2 regions of the Xanthobacter sp. AM11 genome follow, and region 1 is predicted to be linked to the other one. Evidence: riboswitches for the same ligand, from Rfam matches in the RefSeq annotation. Region 1 holds a riboswitch; the other holds the start of a gene.
What was found. Region 1 has a riboswitch for thiamine pyrophosphate ahead of thiO (glycine oxidase ThiO). Riboswitches for the same ligand answer to the same signal wherever they lie in the genome.
Positions count from the first base shown of each region.

Region 2: linked by a shared signal. The riboswitch ahead of thiC (phosphomethylpyrimidine synthase ThiC) and the one ahead of thiO (glycine oxidase ThiO) in region 1 are both predicted to bind thiamine pyrophosphate.

Region 1 covers NZ_JBLAOA010000001.1:1,240,903-1,245,308, reverse strand. Annotated here, with positions in the region: gene ACI7BZ_RS05910 (thiazole synthase) at 1-405, opposite strand, end outside; gene thiS (sulfur carrier protein ThiS) at 525-758, opposite strand; gene thiO (glycine oxidase ThiO) at 764-1,969, opposite strand; TPP riboswitch at 1,958-2,057, opposite strand; gene ACI7BZ_RS05895 (glutathione S-transferase family protein) at 2,201-2,824, shown strand; gene ACI7BZ_RS05890 (NUDIX domain-containing protein) at 2,946-3,419, shown strand; gene sppA (signal peptide peptidase SppA) at 3,541-4,406, shown strand, end outside.
Region 2 covers NZ_JBLAOA010000001.1:3,915,063-3,919,468, forward strand. Annotated here, with positions in the region: gene ACI7BZ_RS17965 (tellurite resistance TerB family protein) at 1-935, opposite strand, end outside; gene ACI7BZ_RS17970 (thymidylate synthase) at 1,091-1,885, opposite strand; TPP riboswitch at 2,093-2,226, shown strand; gene thiC (phosphomethylpyrimidine synthase ThiC) at 2,309-4,180, shown strand.

The DNA of each region.
Region 1 (4,406 bases):
GCAATAGGGCAGCACCACGAAGCCCCGGCCCACCAGTTCCTCGGTGGCCTTCAGCAGCTCCTCCACATTGGGATAGAGCAATTCGCGGTCGCCGATCACCTCCAGCTTCACCCAGTTGGTTTCCAGCGCCTCGCGGGCCAGCTCGGCGGTGAGCACTGCGTCCTTGGCGGTCTGGCAGCCGGCGGTGTTGGGCAGGATGTGAACGCGCCCGGCCAGCAGGTCCGTCAGGCTCTCCTCATAGCCGGCGAGGCTGATGCGGCGGATGGAGGCGGTGGCCATTTCCGAGCCGGACGCCTCAAGGGCGTCGAGGAAGGCCTTCTGGTTGGGGTAGCCGGCCGTGCCGAGGAACAGGCGCGAGCGGAACGTCCGCCCGGCGATGACGAGGGGATCGGCATTTGCGTTCATGGACTGTCTTCCCGGCACCGGTGCGGCACCCTCAGGGGTTCGCGAAGGCAGGCCCGACCCGCTTCGCCTGTTGCAGTTGCAGGACGCTAACCGCCCTGCTTTGTCGGCATTGCAGGGCGCTAACCGCCCTGCTTGGCCTCGATGATCTCCACGGCGTCGCCGGCGGAAAGCGGCGCCTCGGCCCAGGTGCGGCGGGGGGCCACCGCGCCGTTGACCGCCACCGCCATGCCCTTGCGCCCGGGGTCCAGCCCCTTGGCCCGCAGCAGATCGGCCACCGTGGCGACGGCGTGTCGCTCGGCGGCGCCGTTCACCTTCAGATCGACCCCGCCCGGGCTGCCGGCTGTCGCCTCCACCGGCCTCACTCCGCCGCCGCACGCGGCTGGAAGCGCGCCGCGCCGAACGGCACGGCCACCGGCGCCATGCGTCCCTCCAGCACCAGATCGGCGATCACCTGCGTGGTCACCGGCAGCAGGAGAATGCCGTTGCGGTGGTGGCCGGTGGCATAGACCAGCCCCTCCACCTGCGCGCTGGGGCCAAGGATTGGGGCGTCGTCCCGGCTGCCCGGGCGGAAACCCACCCATTGCTCCACGATGGACAATTCCTCCAGCGTCGGCAGGGCGCGCCACGCATTGGTGAGCAGCGCCAGCTGGCCGCCGGCGGTGAGGTCGGTGTCGAAGCCCTTCTCCTCGGTCGTGGCGCCGATGATGAGGCGCCCGTCGCGGCGCGGCACCAGATAGGCCCCCGGCGCCCACAGGACATGGGAGAGGATGGGCGCGGCAGGGTCCATGCGCAGGGCCAGCATCTGCCCCTTGATGGGGCGCACCGGCAGCGGCGCCGCGGGGGAAATGTCGATGCCGCGGCTCCAGGCGCCGGCGGCAAGCACCACCTGGTCGGCGTCATGCAAGGCGCCGCCCGCCACCACGCCGCGCACGCGGGCGCCCTGGGTCTCCACGCGGGTGACGGGGCAGTGCTCGTGCAGCCGCGCGCCGGCCGCGAGCGCCGCCGCCTTCAGCGCCACCGCCACCTTGCGGTTGTCCACCTGGTGATCCTCGGGGGTGAGGACCGCCCCGGCGAGGCGCGGCGAGAGGTAAGGCTCGCGCCGGCGCACCTCGGCGGCGCCGAGCCACTCCACCGGAAGGCCCAGGCTGGTCTGCAGCGCGTGCAGGTGCTTCAGGCGGGCGAGATCGTCGGCGGTAAGCGCGATGGTGAGCGTGCCTTCGGTGCGCAGGTCCACCGCAAGGCCGGTCTGCGCCTCCATCTCGGCGGCGAATTGCGGCCACAGGGCCTGGCTGGCGCGGTTGAGGGCCATCAGCCCCTCCTCGCCCGGCTCCGCCTCCGCGCAGGCCGCCAGCATTCCGGCGGCGGCCCTGCTGGCGCCTTGGCCGGTCTCGCCGGCGTCGAACAGGTCCACCGGGCAGCCGGCGCGGGCAAGACGCCAGGCCAGCGCCAGCCCGATGACCCCGCCGCCGACGATGGCGACGCGTGGCCGCGACCCGCCCGGCGGCGCGCCGGCTGACGAGGAAGGACCCGACGATGATGTAACGTTCGACAAGCTCTCGCTCATCGGCATCTCCCTACGCTGGCATGACCCAGACAGGTTCGATGGGTGTGATCTCAGCCGCGCATGATGCGTGGCACCCCAGGCCGTCTTGGTATTATCCATGCCCCACGCCGGATCGCAAGGCCCTTCGCCGGCATGCGATCCACCCGGGCCCGGCGCCTCCCCCAAATGAGGGACGACGCAGCCACCGGATTGGCCGGAGCCTTGCCCCGCATCATGCGCGGGAGAATGGCGATGAAACTCTACTGGGCGCCACGGTCACGGGCCTTCCGAGCCCTGTGGATGCTGGAGGAATCCGGCCTGACCTACGAGCGGGTCTTCATCGACATCCGCTCCGGCGCCCAGGACGATCCCGCCTTCCGCCGCATCAACCCCATGGGCAAGGTGCCGGCCCTGACCCACGGCGCGGCGCAGCTTGCCGAGAGTGCGGCCATTTGCACCTATGTGGCCGACCTTGCCCCCGCCGCCCGCCTCGCGCCCGCCATCGACGACCCGGCCCGCGGCCGTTACCTGCACTGGCTGTTCTTCTCGGCGGCGTGCATGGAGCCCGCCTTCGTGCAGAAGATGACCGGTATCGCCTTGCCGCGCGCCTCCGCCGGCTGGGGCAGTTACGACCGCGTGATGGAGGTGGTGGACCAGGCGCTTGCCACCGGCCCCTGGCTGCTGGGCACGGACTTCAGCGCCGCCGACGTGATGCTGGGAACCGACATCTGGTACGGCATCCACCTGCTCAAGGTGGTTACGCCCACGCCCGCCATGGCCGCCTATGTGGAGCGCTGCACCGCCCGCCCGGCCTTCCGCCGCGCGCAGGACATCGAGGCGCGGGAAGGCGCCCCGCCGGCGCCGGCCCCGGTGTGACACCGCCGGGTGCGGCCCGGCCCCGTTAGGACCCTCACCTGCGGGAGAGGCGTTCCGCCACAGCCGCACCTGCAATCGGGGACCCGCCCCCACACCGTGACGGCGCGCGCAGGCCTTCGGCTTGCGCTATGCTTGCGCCATGCTTTCGCTGCTCAATATCGTGCGCCGTGTCCGGCACGGCATGACCCTCGGCGTCCGCGTCCTCGCCTGCGACGACGCCGGGCGGCTGCTGCTGGTGCGCCATACCTATGTTTCCGGCTGGCACCTGCCCGGCGGCGGGGTGGACCTCGGCGAAACCGCCATCGAGGCGGCCCACCGGGAGTTGCGCGAGGAGACCAACGTGGAGGTGGCGGGGGGGCCGGAGGGCGGATTGTCCCTCGTGGGGCTCTATTTCAATCCGCAGGTGGGTGGGCGCGACCATGTGGCGCTGTTCCAGGCCGGACCGCTCGTGATCGGCCCGCGGCCGGAGCGCAACCTGGAGATAGTCGCTGCAGAGTTCTTCACCTTCGACGCTTTGCCCGAAGACCTGACGCCCGCCACCCGCCGCCGGCTGAGCGAATGGCGCGAGGGCGCGCCGCGCAGCCACCACTGGTGATGCGGCCGGGCGCAGACGCCGTGCCGGAGCGCCCAGCCTTGCCAAGCGGCCTCCGGCCCGCTTAAGTCCCGCGGTTCGCCCGCCCCGTCCCCCGGGGCCGGGCGCGAGGAGGAGAAGCCCCATGTCGCTCGACGCCGACCAGATCGTCGAACGCCGCCGCCTGCGCCGGAAGGTGACCTTCTGGCGGACCTTGGGCGTGCTGGGCGTGATCGCGGCCCTCGCCGTGGGGGCGGTGGCCGTCATCGGCCGCTCCATTCCCGCCTCCATGCCCCATGTGGCGCGCGTCACCATCGGCGGCCTCATCCGCAACGATCGCGAGCGGGTGGAGATGCTGGAGGAGATCGGCCGCTCGCGGGCCAGTGCCGTCATCCTCTCCATCGACAGCCCCGGCGGCACCGTGACCGGATCGGAGCAGCTCTACGACGCCCTGCGGCGCCTCGCCGCCAAGAAGCCGGTGGTGGCGGTGGTGGAAGGCGTCGCCGCATCCGGCGCCTATGTGGCGGCGCTGGGCGCCGACCATATCATCGCCCGCCGCAACGCCCTCGTGGGCTCCATCGGTGTGATCTATCAATACCCGAACATCACCGAACTGCTGAAGACCGTCGGCGTCACCGTGGAGGACATCAAGTCCTCGCCGCTGAAGGCCTCGCCCAACCCCTACAGCCCCACCTCGCCGGAAGCCCGGGCCGCGGTGGATGCGCTGGTGGTGGACAGCTACGCCTGGTTCAAGGGGCTGGTGGGCGAGCGGCGCAAGCTCTCCGACGCCAAGCTCGCCGCCGTGGCGGACGGGCGGGTGTTCACCGGCCATCTGGGGCTTGAACTTCAACTGGTGGACGAGCTTGGCGACGAGCGCACCGCCCGCGCCTGGCTCGCCCGCGAAAAGGGCGTGCCGGCCGACCTGAAGGTGCGCGCCTGGAAGACCGACCAGCCCGGGGACGAATTCGGCTGGCTGCTCGGCTCGGTCCATGCCGCGGTCAGCGCCCTGGG
Region 2 (4,406 bases), 2.7 Mb from region 1:
GCCTTCTCCTCGGCGCTGTCAGGCCGGATGGCCATGGCGGAGGCGGCATAGATCTGCAGCGCCGCCTCGGGAGTGGTGGCGGCATTCACCACCTGCTGCGGGTCCACCGGCGTGGCCAGGAAGGTGATGAGCGCGTCGCGCTCCTGCGCCGGCACGCCCATGCGCGCCATGCCGCCGGTGATGCGGTTCAGCTCGTCCTGGTCCAGCTGGCCGTCCGCCTGCGCCGCGCCGGCCATGGCCGCCAGCAGCACGCCGGAAAAGGCATCCGCCCCGCCGGGCGCCTGCGTGGGAGTGAAGCCGGTGGCATCGGGCGTGCCGGAGGTGAAGGCCGCGCGGCCCTGCCCACCCTGCGCCTGCCACTTGCGGAAGGCGTTGAAGGCCAGCATGCCGATGACGGCGAGGCCGCCGTATTTCACCAGGTCGTTGCCGCCGCTGGGCTGGGTGGTGGGCTTCGGCCCGGCCTGCGGCGCGGGTGCGGGGGCCGGCGCGGGGGCCGGTGCGGGGAAGGGGCTGGGCTGCGCGCCGCCGGCCGGCCCGCCCAGGGCGTCCTGCGCCAGATCTCCGAGGCCGCCGCCCGCCTGGCTGCCGCCGAGGGTGCCGCCGCCGATGCTTCCGCCACCGGGAGCGCCGCCGCCGAGAATCTGCCCGAGAAGGTCGCCGAGGCCGCCGGGAAGGCCGCCTGCCGCCCCGCCGGCCGCGCCGCCACGGGGTTGGCCCGCGCCGCCGAGCACCTGGCCCAGAAGGTCACCAAGACCACCGGGAAGGCCGCCGCCCGGCGCGGCCTGGCCCGCCGGCTGCTGTCCGCCGCCGGCCAGCACCTGGCCGAGAAGGTCGCCCAGCGCCCCGCCGCCGGCACCGGACTGGCCGCCCCGCACGCTTCCCCCGCTCAGCGCCGCGCCCAGCAATTGACCCAGAAGGCTACCTGCGTCCGCCATGAGATCCTCCCCTGAAACCGAAGCGTTCCTGGCTTTCGGATTGATGCCGCGCACCGTGCGCGAACCCCTCAGCCCCACCGCCCGGACCGCCGTGCCGTCCGAGACAACCAGACGTTCAAGTCCGGCCCGTGACGGCCGCGCCCGGGTGCGGGGGCTCACACGGCCACGGGGGCCTTGATGTGCGGGTGGGGGTCGTATCCCTCGATGGCGATGTCCTCGTAGCGGAAGGCGAAGATGTCGCTGACGCCCGGGGCGAGCTTCAGCACCGGCAGCCGCCGCGGCGCCCGGGCCAGTTGCGCGCGCGCCTGGTCCAGGTGGTTGAGGTAGAGATGCGCGTCGCCCAGGGTGTGGACGAAATCGCCCACCTTCAGCCCGGTCGCCTGCGCCACCATGTGGGTGAGCAGCGCATAGGAGGCGATATTGAACGGCACGCCCAGGAACACATCCGCCGAGCGCTGGTAGAGCTGGCAGGAGAGCCGGCCGTCCAGCACCGCGAACTGGAACAGGCAGTGGCAGGGCGGCAGCGCCATTTTCGGCACGTCCGCCGGATTCCAGGCGGTGACGATGAGCCGGCGCGAATCGGGGTTGCGGCGGATGTCGGAAACCACCTGCGCAATCTGGTCGATCACCCCGCCCTCCGGGGTGGGCCAGGAGCGCCACTGGTGGCCGTAGACCGGCCCGAGGTCGCCCTTGGCGTCGGCCCACTCGTCCCAGATGGAGACGCCGTTTTCCTTCAGGTAGGCGATGTTGGTGTCGCCGGCCAGGAACCACAGCAGCTCATGGACGATGGATTTCAGGTGCAGCTTCTTGGTGGTGACGAGGGGAAACCCCTCGTCCAGCCGGAAGCGCATCTGGTGGCCGAACACGCTGAGCGTGCCGGTGCCGGTGCGGTCGTCCTTGCGGACGCCCTCCTCCAGGATGCGGCGGAGAAGCTGGTGATAGGCTTCCATGTCTCTCCTGCGGCGTCTTTCCTGCAGCGTCACGGCTGCGGCGCGGACCTGGTGGCGGACCTTCGCCGCCCCGCGCTCTTTCGCCGACACTCTATCCCCCGCGCGGCGCGCCCGCCATGGGCCGTGCGCCAGCCATCCACATGCAGCGGTGCGGGAGACCTGCTGCACCGCAGCGTTGACAGGAGCCGCTGGTATACACCACACTCGATCCGTTCCAAGGGGGGCCCCGGAAGGGGCTGAGATTTCGCAACGTCCTGCGCCATCACGGCCCGCGACACCGCGATGACCCTTCGAACCTGATCCGGGTCATACCGGCGAAGGGATCGGAACCCGTGCGCCCCGGCACTTCAGGGCCGAGCCGCACCCGTCTCCTAAGCTCGATTCCCGGCTCTCGTTGAAAGCGCAAGCTGAACGGAGAACCGCATGCTGGACGAAGCCTCGACGTCCTCTCTGAAGGTCACCACCGGCCCCCTGCCCCATTCGCGCAAGGTGTTCGTCACCGCCACCCGCCCGGACGTGCAGGTGGCCATGCGCGAGATCTGCCTGTCCACGCCGGACGAGAAGCCGCTGAGGGTCTATGACACCTCCGGCCCCTATACCGATCCGCAAGCCGTCATCGACCTTACCCGCGGCCTGCCGCAGCTGCGCGCGCGATGGATCGCCGAACGCGGCGACGTGGAGGAAGTGGACGGGCGCGCGGTGAAGCCGGAGGACAACGGCCTGAAGGAGGGCCAGTCCTCCTCCCTGCCCCAGTTCGACCTTTCCGGCCGCCGCCCGCTGCGCGCCAAGCCGGGCAAGCGTCCGACCCAGATGGCCTATGCGCGGGCCGGCATCATCACCGCCGAGATGGAATATGTGGCGGCGCGCGAGAATCTCGCCCGCGCCAATGGCGGCGCCCACCCGCACCACCAGGCCATGGGCCTCGGCGCGGTGATTCCCGCCGACATCACCCCCGAATTCGTGCGCCAGGAAGTGGCGCGCGGCCGCGCCATCATCCCCAACAACATCAACCACCCCGAAACCGAGCCGATGGCCATCGGCCGGAACTTCCTGGTGAAGATCAACGCCAACATCGGCAATTCCGCCGTCACCTCCGGCGTGGCGGAGGAGGTGGACAAATTGGTGTGGGCCACCCGCTGGGGCGCCGACACGGTGATGGACCTGTCCACGGGCAAGAACATCCACACCATCCGCGAATGGATCATGCGCAACGCCCCGGTGCCCATCGGCACCGTGCCGATGTACCAGGCGCTGGAGAAGGTGGGCGGCGTCGCCGAGGACCTCACCTGGGAGATCTTCCGCGACACGGTGATCGAGCAGGCCGAGCAGGGCGTGGACTACATGACGGTGCATGCCGGCGTGCGCCTCGCCTACGTTCCGCTCACCGCCAACCGCGTCACCGGCATCGTCTCGCGCGGCGGCTCCATCATGGCCAAATGGTGCCTCGCCCACCACAAGGAGAGCTTCCTCTACGAGAATTTCGAGGAGCTGTGCGAGATCCTCGCCCAATATGACGTGGCCTTCTCTTTGGGCGACGGCCTGCGCCCCGGCTCCATCGCCGATGCCAACGACGCCGCGCAGTTTGCCGAGCTTGAGACCCTTGGCGAGCTCACGGAGATTGCCTGGAAGTATGATTGCCAGGTGATGATCGAGGGTCCCGGCCACGTGCCGCTCCACCTCATCCGCGAGAATGTGGAGAAGCAGCTCAAGATCTGCCACGAGGCGCCCTTCTACACCCTCGGCCCGCTGGTGACGGACATCTCCCCCGGCTACGACCACATCTCGTCCGCCATCGGCGCGGCCATGATCGGCTGGTTCGGCACGGCCATGCTCTGCTACGTCACGCCCAAGGAGCATCTGGGCCTGCCCGACCGCGACGACGTGAAGGCCGGCGTCATCTCCTACAAGATCGCCGCCCATGCGGCGGACCTTGCCAAGGGCCACCCGGCCGCGCGCCTCCGCGACGATGCGCTCTCCCGGGCCCGCTTCTCCTTCCGCTGGCGCGACCAGTTCGCGCTGTCGCTGGACCCGGAGACGGCCGAGCGCTTCCACGACGAGACGCTTCCCGCCGAGGGCGCCAAGGTGGCGCATTTCTGCTCCATGTGCGGGCCGAAATTCTGCTCCATGAAGATCTCGCAGGAGCTGAAGGTGGAGGCTGGCGACATCGCCCGCGCCCAGGCCGACAACCTCGCCTCGGCCGGCATGGCCCAGATGGCGCAGAAGTTCCGCGAGGGCGGCGGCCTCATCTACACCCCCGCCCCCGACGTGGCGGAGCCGCCCGCGGCCGCGGAGTAAGCGGAACACCGTTTCGCGGCCCGATAAGGTAACGAGGGGCGGCATCAGGCCGCCCCTTTTCTTGTCGCCCACCGTCATGGCGGGCCGCGCCGAGTGGCGGCGGTCCCGCGCCGCCAGAGCGCGATCCGATCAAATTGACTCAATTTGATCGGTGAATCGCCCTCTCACTTAAGGATAGAGAACGCGTTATCCGATCCGCTTGCGATGCAAGCTGATCGGCGCGTGC